DNA from 3 places in the Brevibacterium zhoupengii genome. Region 3 is predicted to be linked to each of the others. Evidence: predicted binding sites of a transcription regulator. Region 3 holds the regulator's gene; each other region holds the start of a gene.

Region 1 (6,038 bases), 750 kb from region 3:
TCATGAGTGCTGGAATCGAGCTGCCGGGGCGCGTCCACGCCCACGGCTTCCTCTTCAACGCCGGCGAGAAGATGTCGAAGTCCGTCGGCAACGTCGTCGATCCCATCGACCTCGTCGACGCGTTCGGCCTCGACACCCTGCGCTTCTTCCTCTTCCGCGAGTTCTCCTACGGCAACGACGGGTCCTACACGAAGGACTCGATCATCACCCGCAAGAACTCCGACCTCGCCAACGAGTACGGCAATCTTGCCCAGCGTTCGCTGTCGATGATCGCGAAGAACTGTGACGCCCGAGTTCCCCAGCCAGGTGAGCTCACCGATGACGATGAAGCCCTGTTGGCGTTGGCCCGTGCGGTCCCCGACAATGCCCGTCGCCACGTCGACACCCAGGCCCTGCACCTCTACGTGGAGGCCTGCTGGAAGGTTCTCTCCGAGGCCAACCGCTACTTCTCCGCCCAGGAGCCATGGAAGCTGAAGAAGACCGATCCCGATCGCATGGCCACCGTGCTGTGGGTGACGATCGAGGTCGTGCGCATCATCTCGATTCTCATCCAGCCCGTCATGCCCGAGTCCGCCGGCAAGATCCTCGACCTCCTCGGCGTCTCCGCTGGTGCAGGTGAGGCCGGCGCCAAGGTTCTGCCGACAGCGACAGCGACCGACAGCGGAGCCGGCGCCGAGGCGATGGAAACCGTCACCGCGAACGCCGGCATCGGTGTCGCCGCCGGAGCAGCCTATGCCTCCGCCGGCCTGGCACCTTCGGTCGCCGAAACCACCGCGGGTGGAATCTCCGCCGCCGAGGTGGATCCCCGGTCGTTCGCCGCCATCGAGTATCCGCTCGAGCCAGGCACATCGCTGCCTAAACCCGAGCCCGTGTTCCCCAAGTTCGTGGAGGAGACCGAATAATGGCCTCTCGCGCCGCCGGAACCTATCCTCCGGTGCCTGAGCCGCTTGCCCACCCGGTCGTCGACACCCATACGCATCTCGATATCTGCACGGGTGTGCGACTGCCCTTGGGCGCCGGCGAACCCGAACCAGAGGTGCGACCCGACGATGACGAGGAGTTCCCGAGCCTCGACTTCTTCTTCGACACCGCGCAGTCGGCTGGCGTCCAGCGCATCGTGCAGATCGGCTGCGACCTGCCGGCAGCCCGGTGGACGACCGAGCTGGTCACCCAGCAGTCACAGCAGGGCCGGAAGTGGATGCTCGGCGGCGCGGCATTGCACCCGAATGAAGCGCCGAGGCTGGCCGAGCGAGGCATGCTCGACGATGCACTCACAGAGATCGAGTCGCTCGTGGCCTCCAACGACCGCATGCGCGTGGTGGGGGAGACCGGCCTTGACTACTTCCGCACCGGTGAAGACGGTGTCGCCGAACAGCAGCGCTCCTTCCGCGCCCACATCGAGATCGCCAAACGCACGGGCAAGGCCCTGCAGATCCACGACCGTGAGGCACACGCCGACGTGCTGCGCATCCTCAAGGAGGAAGGCGCACCCGAGGTGACGATCTTCCACTGTTATTCCGGCGACGAGGCGATGGCCCGCGATTGCGCGGAGGCCGGGTACTACATGTCGTTCGCCGGGAACCTCACGTTCAAGAACGCGGATGAACTCCGCCGCGCGGCAGCCGCTGCCCCATTGGATCGGCTGCTGACCGAGACCGACGCGCCGTTCCTCACCCCGCACCCGCACCGTGGCAAACCGGGAGGCCCGTATCTGACCGCAGTCACGGCACGCATGCTCGCCGAGGTGCGGGGGATGAGCGAAGAGGACCTCTGCTCAGCGGTATGGCAGAACGCGGAGACCGCGCTGGGAGGCTGGGACTGACCAGCCACCTCGGCGAGGGAGAGGATGACGCTCGATCAGACACCTCGGCGGGTAAATGTCACGATTGTGACGAAGCCCGGAAACACGGGGAAGTCCTGGTCAGAGCGCCAACTTCGGGACCCTCGCTGTTACATGTTCGTAATGTTTTGCGTATCTTGTAACGAATCGGTTACAGTAGATGAGTTGATGACCTCTGCCCCAGGGATATTTTTGTGATTGATTTTCTCAAGAACCGCAAAGTGCAAATTGCTGCACAGGCGGTTGTGATTACCGGACTCGTGGGTGGCACGGGTGCCGTGGTTACCATGAACAAGCCCGTGACCCTTGATGTCAACGGTCAGTCCGAAGAAGTTCGGACCTTCGGCGGTACCGTGGGGGATGTCCTCGACAGCCGCGACCTCGACATCGACAAGCGCGACCAGATCAAGCCAGGCGTAGACAAGAAGATCTCGCGGGATATGACGATCACCGTCAATACCGCGAAGAAGCTCTCACTGTCCGTCGACGGCAATAAGAGCAATGAGTGGACGAACGCGAACACTGTTGGTCAGGCATTGGCCGACCTGGGTGTGGACGCGAAGCACGCCGATCTCAATGCTGAGCCGAATCAGAAGCTCAAAGAAGATGGCAACAAGATCGATGTGACGACCGCCAAGGATCTCACCATCGTTGCCGACGGCAAGGACCACAAGGTCTCGGCCGCAGCAGGCACCGCCAAGGAAGCCCTCGGCGAGACCAAGCTGAAACTCGACAAAGACGACTTCCTCTCCGTACCGCTCAGCTCCAAGGTCTCCGACGGCCAGGTTCTGACCGTGAACCGTGTGAAGAACGACACGGTCAAGGAGAAGCAGGCCATCGAGGCCAAGACCGAGACCAAGAAGTCTGACGACCTCTACGTCGGCGAAACCAAAGTCGAAGAAGAGGGCAAGGACGGCGAGAAGCAGGTCTCCTACAAGGTCAAGACCGTCAACGGCGATGAGGTGAAGAAGGAGAAGAAGGGCGAGAAGGTCCTCTCCGAGCCTAAGGCCAAGGTTGTCATCCAGGGCACCAAGAAGAAGGAAGCCCCCGCGGAGAAGCCGGACGACTCCGACAACGGCTCGGACGCAGGAACCGGCGACGGCGGCTCCGACAACGGTTCAGGCGGCTCCGACGACGGTGACAACAGCACCGGCGGCGGCTCCGGCGGCGGTGGCGACATGAGCACCCAGGAGATCAAGGACATGCTCGGCGGACCGGGATCCAAGTGGTACCAGGTCGCCAAGTGTGAGTCGGAATTCAACCCGCGCGCTGTGAACCAGTCGAACCATGCACACTTCGGTCTCTTCCAGTTCAAGCTCCAGACATGGCAGTCCATGGGCGGCAGCGGTAACCCGATCGATGCCAGCCCCCAGGAGCAGTTCGATCGTGCCAAGAAGCTCCAGGCTGAAGCCGGCTGGGGACAGTGGGCCTGCGCCTGATCGCAGAGTGTAACCTCTGACCTGAAGCGATAGGCATATGAGCTGACGCTATAGGCAACATGCACCGAGTGCGGATCCGGGATTATCCCGGGTCCGCACTTGTGCATTCACCACCGATGCCAAATGGGAGTTCTCTGCTGGCGGCGCATGGGAGATGAGTTGGTGCCAGCGCCGTGCCAGGACCGTCTCAGGGCCGCCACGGGGCGGTCTTCGAGCGCCTTTTCTGGAGTTTCGCCCAGAGCGTGGACAATCCTTGGCACTCGAGTTGACCGAGTGCTAAGAGCGTTCTAAAGTCGAATTAGCACTAGCACTCAGTGAGTGCCAGTTTTATGAGACGGTCGAATCGCTCGGCACCCGCGACGACGAGAGGTTCATGGCAGCAGCCGCCGTCTGACTCAAAGAAGAATTGAACCCAGCGAAGGGAGAGGGCCCGATATGTCGGTCTCCATCAAGCCACTCGAAGATCGGATTGTCATCCGTCAGGTCGAAGCAGAGCAGACTACCGCCAGTGGTCTGGTCATTCCCGAAACCGCCAAGGAAAAGCCTCAGGAAGGCGAAGTTGTCGCAGTGGGCCCAGGCCGCGTTGCTGACAACGGAAACCGCGTCCCAGTTGACGTGGCCATCGGCGACAAGGTCATCTACTCCAAGTTCGGCGGCACCGAAGTCAAGTACGCAGGAGAAGAGTTCCTCGTGCTCTCGGCTCGTGACGTGCTCGCCGTCATCGGCTGAATCCCCTGAACAACTACTTCACTGACAGGAGGACGAATGCCTAAGAATCTGGAATTCAACGACGAGGCCCGTCGTGCACTCGAAAAGGGTGTGAATATCCTCGCGGACACCGTCAAGGTGACGCTGGGACCCAAGGGCCGCAACGTTGTTCTCGACAAGAAGTGGGGCGCACCCACTATCACCAACGATGGCGTGACCATCGCTCGTGAGGTCGAGGTTGACGACCCATACGAAAACCTTGGCGCTCAGCTGGCCAAGGAAGTTGCCACCAAGACCAACGACATCGCCGGTGACGGAACCACCACCGCGACCGTCCTGGCACAGGCCTTCGTCAACGAAGGTCTGCGCAACGTCGCTGCCGGCGCCGCACCAGGTGCCCTCAAGCGCGGAATCGAAGCTGCCGTCGAGGCTGTCTCCACCGAACTCGGAACCATCGCCCGCGATGTTCTCGACTCCTCGGAGATCGCACACGTCGCCGGTCTGTCTGCTCAGTCCGAAGAGATCGGCAAGCTCATTGCCGATGCCTTCGACAAGGTGGGCAAGGACGGCGTCATCACGATCGACGAATCCCAGGCCGCATCTGTGGAACTCGAAATCACCGAGGGAATGCAGTTCGACAAGGGTTACCTCTCGCCGCACTTCGTGACCGATGCTGATCGCCAGGAAGCTGTGCTCTCCGACGCGCTCATCCTCATCAACCAGGGCAAGATCTCCAACATCCAGGAGCTCCTCCCTGTGCTGGAGAAGGTGCAGCAGGCCGGAAAGCCTCTGTTCATCGTGGCCGAGGACATCGAAGGCGAAGCTCTGTCGACGCTGGTCGTCAACAAGCTGCGCGGCATCATCAACGTTGCCGCCGTCAAGGCTCCCGGATTCGGCGACCGCCGCAAGGCGATCCTCGAAGACCTCGCCGTCCTCACCGGCGGCCAGGTCGTCACCGCTGATATGGGCATGAAGCTCGACCAGGTCACCCTGGAAGAGCTCGGCAACGCCCGCACCATCACCGTCACCAAGGACAACACCACCATCATCGATGGTGCTGGCTCCGACGAGGACGTCAACGGTCGGGTCGCCCAGATCCGCAGCGAAGTCGAGAACACGGACTCCGATTGGGACCGCGAGAAGCTGCAGGAGCGCTTGGCCAAGCTCTCCGGCGGAGTCGCAGTCATCAAGGTCGGCGCCGCCACCGAGGTGGAGCTCAAGGAACGTAAGCACCGCGTCGAAGACGCAGTGTCTGCTACTCGTGCAGCCATCGAAGAGGGCGTCGTCGCCGGCGGCGGATCGGCTCTGATCCACGCAGCCAAGGTTCTGGACGGTAACGACCTGAGCCTGACCGGCGATGCAGCCACCGGTGCTGAGATCGTCAAGCGCGGAGTCGTTCAGCCACTGCGCTGGATTGCTGCCAACGCTGGCCAGGACGGCTACGTCGTCGTGTCCAAGGTCAAGGAACTCGCTTCCGGCCAGGGATACAACGCGGCTACCGATTCCTATGGCGACCTCATCGGCGCCGGAATCATCGACCCGGTCAAGGTCACCCGCTCGGCACTGCGCAACGCCGCTTCGATCGCCGCACTGGTTCTCACCACTGAGACACTGGTCGTCGAGAAGAAGGAAGAAGAGGACGAGGACTGATCCTCATCTGATTCGCATCGGCGCGCAGTGAATGCGCTGACCTGATACACGTGTGGCCCGGAAATTGGTTCCGGGCCACACGTGTATTCACCCATCGAATTCACCCGCCGAGGCTGTTCGTCCTGTCGTCGTCCCCGTGCTGTACAGGCGGCTCACACCTACTGATCAGTCAGATCCTATGTTTCTTGCGCCCGAGGGTCGTTAGTCTGGACAAGACAGATTGACGCAACAATGTAGGGACCCCATGACGACCGCCTCACCGATGCCCATCGCTCAACTTCGTGATGTTTCGAAGATCTTTGATCCGAACGGGGCAGCGCTGGTCGCTCTCAACGAGGTCTCCCTCGATATCGCCCCCGCACACCTGACGGCCGTGATGGGGCCCTCGGGTTCGGGCAAAT
Region 2 (6,038 bases), 1.1 Mb from region 3:
ATATAGAAGCAACGATTCTTCTCGAAGGAGCACAACCTCTATGCCGCAGAACCAAGGCGCCCCCGAACTGAGTGAGCTCGAGGTGTCCGTTTTGGAGTTCGAGCGGCGGTGGTGGAAATACGGTGGAGCCAAGGACCACGCGATCCGTGAACGGTTCGACATGTCTGCCACCAGCTACTTCCAGATCCTCAATTCCCTGCTCGACAATCCTGCCGCACTTGCCAGTGACCCTATGCTGGTCAAACGCCTGCGTCGCATCCGCACCACGCGGCAGAGCGAACGCGCACAAGCCCGCGTCTCGAGGTAGACATGACTGACGAATTCGACGAGATCGAACCCGGACGACGCAGCGGAGCCCATCGACAGGACTCCTCAGCGCAATCGAACGTCGGTGCCATCGCGCTGGTCATCATCCTGGCACTTGTTGCCGTTCTGCTGGTGGTCGCGGCCATCAACATCATCACGTCCTCGATGAAGGACCCCGAGTCCAACGTCGCCGATTCCGGATCCGATAAGACCGCCTCGGCGAGCCCATCGCCGAGTGAAAGCGAAGTCAGCGTCGCCGATTCGGAGCTTACGGTTGACGTGCTCAATGGTTCGGGAGTCTCCGGAGTTGCGAAGAAATTCTCCGAAGCAGTGGAGGAGAAGGGCTGGGGCATCGGCCAGGTCGGCAACTATTCGACCGGGCTGAGCGTCTCCACGGTCTACTACTCGGACGAGTCGAATAAATCTCAGGCGAAGATGGTCGCCGACGCACTCGGAATCGAGGCCACAGAAGCCTCGACGGACTTCGACGCGGACATCACCGTCGTCATCTGCTCCGACATCGCCGAGCGCGGACCAGAGCCCAGCGAAGGCGGCTCCGGCGAGGGCGATTCGGCCGAAGGCGGCGCAGATTCCGGCTCGGCCGGGGCTGTGGACAACAACGGCTGAGGCCCACGCGCCAGCTCGTTGTCATGACCGGCAGCGCATTTCTCTTTTGTGCCGGTGAAGTCGGTGATCGGCGGAGGTTTCGTACCGGAAAAGACGCCGTCGAACACACCTTGATAACGAATTGGTAACAGTGTTGAGCGGCCGGAGGACCTGTGCGGCGCTGGGGTAGAGTTGCATCAGCTAGGCAAGCACTGCCCTTGTGTTCTATTCGTGCTTCACCGAGATCATTCTCTAGAGGTCAATGAGAGAAATCGCGGGGTCGGTTGATTTTTACTAGCTTCCGTTGTCCGCGGCGCGGCCAGACCGGTCGCAATGAGGTGACGGAATGTCAATGACACTGCACTGTATGGAGAAGTAATGGCACAAGGTACCGTCAAATGGTTCAACGCCGAAAAGGGCTACGGATTCATCACCCTGGAAGGCAACAACCAGGACGTGTTCGTTCACTGGAGCGCAATCCAGATGGACGGCTACCGCGCTCTCGAAGAGGGCCAGCAGGTTGAGTTCGAAGTTGGAGAAGGACAAAAGGGTCCTCAGGCGGAATCCGTCACCCTCCTCTGAGACTCACGTACGTAAACTCTTTTGATCCGCTGCGGCGGGAAGACGGCGAAAGCCCGAATCCCTCCGATCGGGGAAAGCGCCAAGCAGGTAACTGCTTGGCGCTTTTCAGTTGTCTGGCGCGCAGCGGTCCACGCAGTGGACGGCGCTGAAGTTTCGCGCTGGGCCGAACCGCGCAATCCCGCGGAATCCACCCGATTCGAAGGCCGCGGGAACGCGCAATATTTGCACTCGCATGGGGAGAGTGCTAAATCTAGTACTGGTGAAAACCACTGGGTTTCTCATCAGTTGTCTCGAGAGCGTGGTCCATATGTGGAATGGAACATGCGGACCCACTCTCTGCCGTCGCGGGCGTTGACGACTGCTCTGGAATCCCACTCCACTCCATCAGGGAGGATCTAAGCCACTATGGCAAAGATGATTGCATTCGACGAAGAAGCTCGTCGGGGACTCGAAGCAGGTCTCAACCAGCTTGCGGACGCGGTCAAGGTAACCCTTGGACCCCGTGGCCGCAATGTCGTGCTCGAAAAGCAGTGGGGCGCTCCCACCATCACCAACGATGGTGTCTCCATTGCCAAGGAGATCGAACTCGAGGATCCCTACGAGAAGATCGGCGCTGAGCTCGTCAAGGAAGTCGCCAAGAAGACTGACGACGTCGCAGGCGACGGCACCACCACAGCTACCGTTCTCGCTCAGGCTCTCGTCCGCGAAGGCCTGCGCAACGTGGCAGCTGGTGCTGACCCGCTCAGCCTCAAGCGCGGCATCGAGAAGGCTGTTGAAGCCGTCACCGGTGTGCTGCTTGAGAACGCCATCGACATCGAGACCAAGGAACAGATCGCCGCTACCGCCGGTATCTCCGCTGGAGATCCTGCGATCGGTGAACTGATCGCCGAGGCCATCGACAAAGTCGGCAAGGAAGGCGTCGTCACCGTCGAGGAGTCCAACACCTTCGGACTCGAACTCGAACTGACCGAGGGCATGCGCTTCGACAAGGGCTACATCTCCGGTTACTTCGTCACGGACACAGATCGCCAGGAAGCTGTCCTCGAGGACCCCTACATCCTCATCGTCAACTCCAAGATCTCGAACGTGAAGGATCTGCTGCCCGTCCTTGAGAAGGTCCAGCAGTCCAACAAGCCGCTGTTCATCATCGCTGAAGACGTCGAGGGCGAAGCTCTCGCGGTTCTCGTGCTGAACAAGATCCGTGGCACCTTCAAGTCCGTGGCCGTCAAGGCTCCTGGCTTTGGAGACCGCCGCAAGGCTCAGCTGGCCGACATCGCCATCCTCACCGGTGGTCAGGTCGTGTCCGAGGAAGTCGGGCTCAAGCTCGACAACGTGACCACCGAACTGCTGGGCACCGCCCGCAAGGTTGTCATCACCAAGGACGAGACCACCATCGTCGAAGGTGCCGGAGACGCCGAGGAGATCGCAGGTCGGGTCGCCCAGATCCGTGCCGAGATCGAAAACTCGGATTCGGACTACGACCGCGAGAAGCTGCAGGAACGTCTGGCCAAGCTGGCCGGCGGCGTTGCAGTCATCAAGGCCGGAGCCGCGACCGAGGTCGAGCTCAAGGAAACCAAGCACCGCATCGAAGATGCAGTGCGCAACGCCAAGGCTGCTGTGGAAGAGGGAATCGTCGCCGGTGGCGGCGTCTCGCTCATCCAGGCGGGCAAGACTGCCTTCGCCAACCTCGCACTCGAGGGCGACGAAGCAACCGGTGCCAACATCGTCAAGGTTGCCATCGAAGCTCCGCTGAAGCAGATCGCCACCAACGCCGGCCTCGAAGCCGGTGTGGTTGCCGATAAGGTCGCCAACCTCGAAGCCGGATTCGGTCTCAACGCCGCAACCGGTGAGTACGAGGACCTGTTGGCCGCTGGCATCAACGACCCGGTCAAGGTGACCCGCTCTGCTCTGCAGAACGCCGCCTCGATCGCTGGTCTGTTCCTCACCACCGAGTCGGTTGTCGCCGACAAGCCTGAGAAGGCTGCACCAGGTGCCGACGCAGCTGCTGCCGGTATGGACGGAATGGGCGGCATGGGCTTCTGATCAGCCCCTCTCGCTCGATGAGCCGTGCCGGTACCCGAAAGGGTGCCGGCACGTCTCTTCTCTGCCTGCTGGCCGTACCGTAGCCTGGGTGCCATGACGTTCACTGGCACAGAATCGTGTGGAAACAGCCCCAAGAATATGTTCGTGGCCAGGTTCGAGGAGAACCTGTTCACAGGAGACGAGCCCGCCCTCGCCGAGGTGATCGCTGAGGACTGCATCCTCCAGATCGTCGGCAGCGGGGGAGTCGCGACCAGCACCGGTCGTGATGAGGTCCTCGCCGCTCTGCTGGGTATCTCAGCTTCGAATCCCGTGGCCGGTCATCTCGAGGCCGCCATCACCCACGGCAAGGCCGCCGCGGCATGGGGGCAGTGGGAGAACTCGAGCGATGGAGACGACATCCAACACTTCTCACACACGTTGTGGTTCCGTACCAACAAAGCCGAGGAATTCGCTCAGATCCGGGTCTTTCACCCCTGACAGGCATACTGGGGCAGGCCAGCGTGGTGATCTGACTTGAGCACTGGCCTGCTGGGCGGACTGGCCTGCGTGCGGACGTGGGTGCTTCAGTCCCAGGGGTTTCGGCGTCTGCGGCGGCGCTCTTCGCGTCGCCTGCGCATTTCATCACGTGGCGAGTCTCGTCCCGGTGAGAAGGGCGGGGCAAGGGGATGAGGTGGCTGCAATCCGCGACCGAACGTATCCTCGGGATCCTCATCGTCGTCATCGTTGTTCCTGCGCTCTTCGAGCTCGCGTTTCGCTTCGGCATCGCCGAGCTGCGCCCTGGCCCGTTTCGTCAGCTCGCGCTTCCGGTTCCGGATGAGGCTCTCCTTGTTGGAGATCTGTGAGATCGCCCCGAAGAGCATCGGTAGGATGACGAAGATCGGCCAGAAGAAGATCAGCCCGCCCGAAGCGAATGAGGTGAAGGCCCAGATGGCAAGGGTGACGCCAGCAGGACCTGCGATCATTCCCAACAGCGCATTCCGGACTCGGTCCCGGTAGTACTTCTGTGCGGCGGCATCGATCTGTTCAGGGGTGATCGGGACACGATCGGCATCCAACCGGGCCAGGGCCTGAGCGCGAGCGGAATCGTCGAGTTCTCCGGGTTCGACCTCGCCCGCCTCGGCGATGACGAGGTCCTGCACGAGTTCGGGGACCTCTCCCAGAGTCTTCAGGCGGTTGGCAGCCTCACTGCGTTCGTCGAATTCCTCCGCATCGATCTGGCCCAGCGCAAACGCCTCGGACAGCACATCGGTCACGACGGCGCGATCGGCGTCAGACGCGCGCACCTGTCCGTAAGCGCGGGGATCAGCGCTGAATCGGGACCACAGGGGCGAGGCATTCATGACTATTACTGTAACCCCGCCCGGATATGAGCCCTGAACTAGAATTGAGCAAATGGAACCCGTCGTTGTGCTCATCCTGTTCGCAGTGTTCCTCGGGGCAGTGTCGCAGCGGGTCACGGGTATGGGATTCGGCCTGGTCAGTGGCCCTTTCCTTGTGCTTCTGCTCGACCCGTTCTCCGGTGTCGTGCTCGTCAACATCTGCGGCATCATCGCCAGCGGCACCGTCTTCGTCCGCACCTTCGAAGAGGTGGAGTGGGGCTCGTTCTGGAAGCTGTCGTCGGGTGCCGTGCTCGGCTCGATCCCGGGTGCTCTCCTGGCCGCGGCTCTTCCGGCCCCACCTCTGCAGATACTCATCGGTCTGCTCATCATCGTCTCCCTCATCAGCTCTATGATCATCGGCCGGGTCGGTAAGACCGTGCCGGTGAACTTCGGCACCAAATTCACGACCGGATTCCTCTCGGGAACGATGTCAGCAGCTGCGGGGGCGGGAGGACCGGCCGTCAGCGCCTACGCTGTGCTGACGAGATGGGAACAGCGGAAGTTCGCGGCCACTCTGCAGCCGTTCCTTGTCGTGGGGACCACCTCGGCGGTCATCTTCAAGGCCGTGTTCGATCACAGTTCCTGGCCGCAGTTGGCGGCACCGACCTGGATCGGAATCGGGGCGGTGCTCGTCGCAGGACTGGTCAGCGGTGACTGGCTGTCGAAGAAGATCGAATCCTCGACTGCGCGAATCGCGATGATCATCCTCGCCCTCGGCGGTGGAGCTGCGACCCTCGTCAAAGGTCTCAGCCACCTGAGCTGAGGCCACGTCTCACACTCTTCGCAGGCCGGACTCGGGCACCTGCTGTGACCGCGATGAGCGTCGGGACGAATACCGCGATCGGTGTGGGGACGGGTGCCGGTCGGAAGTTCAGGTTTTGGGCCCGCCAACTGAGCGGATACAAGGTTTCGGTTCAGTCCCTTGTCAGACTCATCCGGCATACTGATTGGTGACTCGTTTTGCTGGGGAGGCATAGATCGTGGGAGCAGTATTCCTGATAATACTCGTGGTGCTCGGCACCATTTTCTTCGTGAGCTACCGCAAGGAAAAGCACCGAAAGAAGGAGCTCGCCGACGCTGAGCTCCGTCAGGTGACGAAGACCGCTGAAGAAGACGTCACGT
Region 3 (6,038 bases):
CCGCAGGACGTTGTCCCATTTACCGGCGAGTTTGTCGCGCTTCTTCGCAGGCCAATCGGCGATCGAGCGTTCGGCGGCCCACGGGATCACCTCGTCGACTCCGATCTCTGTGGCGGCTTCGATCGCTTGCAGATCGCGGTCGGCCTTCGCCAGTGCCTGCACGAGGACCAACCGCGGTCGTACCACCTCGGCGTGGGTCACCGAAGCAACCTGAAGTCCCATTTCATTCGCCGAAGCGCTCGTGACGGTGCCGCGCACGCGAGTGCCGGATCCGTCGACGACTTCAAGCTCATCCCCGGGTCCGAGTCTGCGGACTCGGACCGCGTGCCCGGCCACATCCTCACCGAATGTGAGCACCTGACCGGCGGCCGCCTCGGCGACCTGGGAGGAGAAGAAGACGGGAAGACTCACCGACCGGCGAACTTCTCACGCATGCGGGAGAACATACCCCGGTTCTGGGTGGTGATCTGCGCGCGTGGAGTCTCCTCCTCGCGCAGCTTCGCCAACTGTGACAGCAGGTCCTTCTGCTCATCGTCGAGTTTGTCCGGTGTCATCACGTCGACCGTGATGAGGAGGTCGCCTCGGGTCTCCGAACGCAGACGGGTGGCGCCGAGTCCGGGAAGCTTGACGACGGTGCCGGACTGGATGCCGGCCTCGATTGAGAGATCCTGAGTGCCGTCGAAGGTATCGAACGGAATCGAGGCGCCGAGGGCGGCCGCGGTCATCGGCACCGAGACGGAGGCGCGCAGGTTGTCACCGTCGCGCTGGAAGACTTCGTGGCGGGTCACCATGACCTCGACGAAGAGATCGCCGGCAGGTCCACCACCGGGTCCTACTTCGCCCTGGGAGGAGAGCTGGATGCGCGTTCCGTCGGAGACTCCGGCGGGGATGCGGATCTTCATGGTCCGCTGCTTGCGGACGCGGCCGTCTCCCTGGCAGTTGAGGCAGGGGTTGGGAATGACAGTGCCGTAGCCGTGGCAGGAGTTGCACGTCTGGTTGGTCACCATCTGGCCCAGCAGTGTCCGGGTCATACGCTGGACGCTGCCAGCTCCGTGGCACAGGGTGCAGGTCTCAACCGATGTGCCCTGCTGTGTTCCGGCACCCGAGCAGGTGTCACAGACGACAGCTGTGGCGACGTCGAGGTCGATGTTGCCGCCGAATGCTGCGGTTTCGAGGTCGATGTTGACTCCCACGAGCGCGTCCTTGCCACGCTGCGTGCGCGGCATCGGGCCACCGGCCGAGCCGGCCCCTCCGCCGAAGAAGGTTTCGAAGATGTCTCCGAAGCCGCCGAAGCCGCCACCGCCGGCAGGGAAGCCCTGACCGTTCTCGCCGCCGCCCATGTCATAGTTGCGGCGCTTCTCCGAGTCGGAGAGAACGTCGTAGGCGAGGGAAATGGCTTTGAACTCGTCCTCGTGGCCGGGGTTCACATCGGGGTGATACTTCCGGGCCAGCTTTCGGTAGGACGATTTGATTTCAGCCGCCGAAGCGTCTTTGGACACTCCGAGTGTTTCATAGTGATCGGCCACAGAAACTTCTCTCTCCCTGGTGGTGTGCGTTGTTCGCGTTGTCGTGCCTGTTCGCAGTGTGGTGCTTGTTCGAGCTGTGCTGTGCGCTGTCGGATCGGTTCATCTAGCTCTGATCGAGGACAGAGGAGACGTACTTCGCCACGGCTCGCACAGCGGTGATCGTCGTCGGATAGTCCATCCGGGTCGGCCCGAGCACAGCCAATCGCGCGGAGGAACCCGCGTCATGACCATATTCGGCGGCCACGAGGGATGTCGAGCTGAATGACTCGTGAGTATTCTCACGACCGATCCGAACGCTGATCTCCTCTTGGTCCTCGGCCATCGATGTCAGCAGCTTGAGCAGTACGACCTGCTCTTCGAATGCCTCGAGGATCGGTGCCATCTTCTCACCGAACTCCCGCCCGGAGCGAGCCAGGTTCGCTGTGCCTGCCATGATGATGCGCTCTTCACGCGTGGCGATGACAAGATCTGTGACGGCGGCTCGCACCTGAGTCAGAGCCGCGGCGAGCTCGGCGCCGACTGAGTTGGCTCCCGCGAGGGGTTCTGTCTCGGTGCCCTCAGCGGCCTGACCCGTAGTGCTGGGGGTAACCGTGCTCATCACCTTTGAGAGTTTCTGGCCGGAGAATTCGGTGTTGACCTCATCGCGGATTCCGCGCAGTGATTCATCGTCAATGAATCCCGGTGTGATCACGATCTTCTGTTCGACCTGACCGGCATCGGTGATGAGGACGACGAGGATGCGGTTGGGGCCCAGACCCACGACCTCGATGTGCTTGATCGTGGCGCGAGAGACCGTCGGGTACTGGATCAGTGCCACCTGGTGCGTCAGACCAGAGAGGACTCGCACCGTACGGTCGAGCATGTCATCGAGGTCGCCGTTGCCGTCGATGAGCTGGAAGATCGCACGCCGCTCAGCCTGGGTCAGCGGCTTGAAGTCGTCGATGCGGTCAACGAACATCCGGTAGCCCAGGTCGGTTGGGATCCGACCGGCGGAGGTATGGGGCTGCGCGATGTAGCCCTCCTGCTCGAGGTGAGCCATGTCGTTGCGGATCGTGGCTGGTGAGACTCCGAGCGTGTGGCGCTGAACGATGGCCTTCGACCCGACGGGCTCATTGGTGGCGACGAAGTCTTCGACGATCGCACGCAGAACCTGTGCTCGTCTGCTGTCGTTCATTCGTCCCTCCTTGAGTTCGGCGCTGCATTTGGCACTCATCTGCTTTGAGTGCCAATTCTACGCCTCTTGCAGTTCGAATTCACTTTCGCCCCTGTCCCAGCGGGTCATCGCCCATCGCACCGTGTCCTTGATTAGGGTGGTTGACCGTGAATACCTTTGATCGCTATGGGCCCGATGTGCTGGCAGGTTCCTCACCTTCCTCGCACCGACCCAAGAAGTCCACCCCTGTCGAGCTCGCACTCGGAATGGTCCTCGAAGACGCCATGAGCGGATATGTCGGTGCCGTCGTCGGCGCCGAGAAGACCACTGCCGGCGTCGTCGTCAATCTTGAGGACCGGGCCGGCAAGGTCCGCGCGTTCCCACTGGGGCCCGGCTTCCTGCTCGAGGGCAAGCCCGTCGACGTCAAACTCCCGGCTAAGAAGAAATCTGCCCCCGGTCGAACGGCCTCAGGATCGCGGGCAGTCGGCAATGCCCGGGCCCGAGTGGCTCGCGGATCGCGCATCTGGGTCGAGGGCAAACATGATGCTGAACTGGTGGAGAAGATCTGGGGTGACGATCTGCGTATCGAGGGCGTCGTCGTCGAACCATTGGGCGGCTTGGATGACGTCGCTGACAAACTCGCCGCCTTCGGCCCAGACAAGGACCACCGCGTCGGGGTTCTCGCTGACCATCTGGTCTCTGGCACCAAAGAGTCCAAGATCGCCGATGCGGTGCGTGCCGATCCTCGCTATCGCGATGTCGTCCACATCATCGGACACCCCTATGTCGACATCTGGCAGGCGGTCAAGCCTCATGTCGTGGGCATCAGGGAATGGCCGGTCGTCCCTCGAGGCGAGGACTGGAAGACGGGAATCCTGAAGCGCATCGGCTGGCCCCACGCCGATCACCGGGACGTGGCACGGGGCTGGGTGCGCATTCTGGGTAAGGTCGGCACCATCGCCGACGTCGAGCCCACGCTCTCCGGTCGGGTCGAGGAGCTCATCGACTTCGTGACAGTTGGGTGAGGCCCCGTTCGGACACGACACCGGGACGGGTAGAACGCAGGTCGGTTGAGGCCCTGGGGAGTTTGTGATCGATCTGGTACACGATTCGGGCTTTCCCCCATTCGGCGCCAGAGCATTTCCGATAGTGTGAATGACCAGAAGCTCTGAAAGGACCCGCATGTCTTATAACCCCCAGCAGCCCAACAACGGCTCTGACCAGTCGCGTCCCATGCCACCGAACTATTCTCAGGCCTCTGGACCCCAGCAGCCCTACAGTCAGCAGAACCAGAACTATGGTTCCCAGCAGCCGAATCCCGCTCCGCAGACCTACGGTTCACAGCAGGGCCAGGCGGCTCAGCCCAGCTACGGTTCGCAGCAGCAGGGTTATGCCTCGCAGCAGCAACAGCCCGGCTACGGATCACAGCAGGCATACAGCGGCCAGCAGCAGTCCGGGCAACAGCAAGCGTATGGCCAGGGACAGCAGCAATATGCCCAGCAGCCCTATGGGCAGCAGGCGTACAGCTACGGACCAGGACAACCGGTCGGAAATCCGGCGCTGTTCGACTCACGGATGCTCCCGGAGAATGCCTACGGCCCCGGTTCCGAGATGTTCTGGCAGGCCAGCGAGAACGACAGAACCACAGTTCTCTGGACACACCTCGGGTCGATCATCGTCGGGTTCCTGCCCCTGATCATGTTCCTCATAAAGAAGGACGAATCGCCCTACGTGCGTGAACATTCGCGGCAGGGCCTCAACGCCATGATCACGAACTACATCGCCACGTTCGCGGCCGTCATGGTGTTCATGGTCATCGGCTTCCTCCTCGCGATCGTCACCTTCGGACTCGGGTTCTTCGTCTATTTCCTGGCTTTCCTCGTCCCGCTCCTCTACACGGTGCTCTACATCATCGCCGCTGTAGCCGGGAGCAAGGGAGAGGGCTATCAGTTCCCACTCGTGATCAACTTCGTGAAGTGATCAGGTCTGCCCCATGAGCTGAGCGTCGTTTCAGCATCAAGAAGCCGCTGCCATCGATTGCGATGACAGCGGCTTCTTCATGTTCAGCTCAGTTCGCTGAGCGTCAGTTCAGTCCACGTAGTCGGTGAGGATGCGAACCATGTAGTCCGCCATCAGCCGTCCCTGCAGCGTGGGTTCGAAGCGGCCTTCGTCCACGGCATCACCGTTGAGCAGTCCCTGCTTCACAAAGCCGCGGATCGCTCGCTCGCTGCCTGCTCCCAACGAGTCCAGCGACAGTTCCGAATCGATGCGGGCTGCGAGCATGATCCGTTCGATCTCCTGAGTCGACTCGTCGAGGGCCTCGCGGCCGATGGCAGGTGACTCACCTGCCAGGAGTCGATCGGACCAGGCGCGGGGATGTTTGGCGTTCCAGAACCGCACTCCCCCGATATGCGAATGGGCTCCGGGTCCGAAGCCCCACCAATCGGCATTTCGCCAGTAGGCCATGTTGTGGTCGCAGCGGGTCTCAGCTGAGGTTGACCAGTTGCTGACCTCGTACCAATGCAGACCAGCCGCCGCCATAGCCGCATCGGCGATCTCATACTTATCGGCCAGGTCGTCTTCGTCGGGCATCGGCAGTTCGCCACGGCGGACCATGGCGCCCATCTTGGTGCCGGGTTCGACGATGAGCGAATAGGCGGAGATGTGGTCGACGTCGTTGCTCAGAGCCACCTCCAACGACCTGCGCCAATCGTCGATGGACTCCCCCGGTGTTCCGTAGATGAGGTCGAGGCTGAGTTCCAGACCGGCCTCTTTGATCCACCGAGCCACATCCGGAATCTTCTCCGGGTCATGAGTGCGATCGAGGGTGGCCAGCACATGGGGCACGGCCGACTGCATGCCCAAGGAGATTCTGGTGAACCCGGCGGCAGCCAGGGTCGCGATATAGGCCGGGTCCAGCGTGTCCGGGTTCGCTTCGGTCGTGACCTCGACATCGGGAGCCAGCCGATAACGGTCGCGGATGTCATCCATCACACCGGCCAGCACCTCGGCGGCCAACATCGTCGGGGTGCCGCCGCCGAAGAAGATCGTCGAGACCTCGCGGTCACCGGCTCCCGCCTCGGCGAGGACACGGGCCGAGAGGTCAAGCTCTCGGGCAAGATTGCTGCGGTAGTCGTCCCGGGAGGCTCCGGGGCCCAGATCTTCGGCCGTGTAGGTGTTGAAATCGCAGTAGCCGCAGCGGACTCGGCAATAGGGGACGTGAACGTAGAGGCTCAGGCCGCGAGCAGCCGCGCCGACCCCGGCCGACGCCGGCAACGTACCGTCGAGCGGTGGAGTCTCTCCAGTCGGTTGTGCCGGCACTTACTTCTTGGCGTCCTTCTTGGTCTCCGGCTCATCAG

Evidence for each region. The regulator HrcA, encoded in region 3, represses chaperone genes, less so after heat shock. The targets are predictions, from matches to a motif close to TTNGCACTCGNNNNNNNCGAGTGCNAA.
Region 1: the regulator HrcA is predicted to act here: its motif matches at 3,533-3,559, upstream of groES (co-chaperone GroES).
Region 2: the regulator HrcA is predicted to act here: its motif matches at 1,716-1,742, upstream of groL (chaperonin GroEL).

What each region holds. Positions count from the first base shown of each region.
Region 1 covers NZ_CP088298.1:3,308,495-3,314,532, reverse strand. Annotated here, with positions in the region: gene metG (methionine--tRNA ligase) at 1-902, shown strand, start outside; gene LQ788_RS15065 (TatD family hydrolase) at 902-1,822, shown strand; gene LQ788_RS15060 (resuscitation-promoting factor) at 2,128-3,279, shown strand; gene groES (co-chaperone GroES) at 3,715-4,008, shown strand; gene groL (chaperonin GroEL) at 4,045-5,637, shown strand; gene LQ788_RS15045 (ABC transporter ATP-binding protein) at 5,882-6,038, shown strand, end outside.
Region 2 covers NZ_CP088298.1:3,608,317-3,614,354, reverse strand. Annotated here, with positions in the region: gene LQ788_RS16440 (DUF3263 domain-containing protein) at 41-307, shown strand; gene LQ788_RS16435 (LytR C-terminal domain-containing protein) at 310-933, shown strand; gene LQ788_RS16430 (cold-shock protein) at 1,291-1,494, shown strand; gene groL (chaperonin GroEL) at 1,900-3,537, shown strand; gene LQ788_RS16420 (nuclear transport factor 2-like protein) at 3,682-4,014, shown strand; gene LQ788_RS16415 (DUF1707 SHOCT-like domain-containing protein) at 4,101-4,877, opposite strand; gene LQ788_RS16410 (TSUP family transporter) at 4,930-5,679, shown strand; gene LQ788_RS16405 (hypothetical protein) at 5,927-6,038, shown strand, end outside.
Region 3 covers NZ_CP088298.1:2,557,402-2,563,439, forward strand. Annotated here, with positions in the region: gene LQ788_RS11725 (16S rRNA (uracil(1498)-N(3))-methyltransferase) at 1-411, opposite strand, end outside; gene dnaJ (molecular chaperone DnaJ) at 408-1,526, opposite strand; gene hrcA (heat-inducible transcriptional repressor HrcA) at 1,630-2,700, opposite strand; gene LQ788_RS11740 (DUF3097 family protein) at 2,841-3,704, shown strand; gene LQ788_RS11745 (DUF4870 domain-containing protein) at 3,862-4,659, shown strand; gene hemW (radical SAM family heme chaperone HemW) at 4,768-6,000, opposite strand; gene lepA (translation elongation factor 4) at 6,001-6,038, opposite strand, start outside.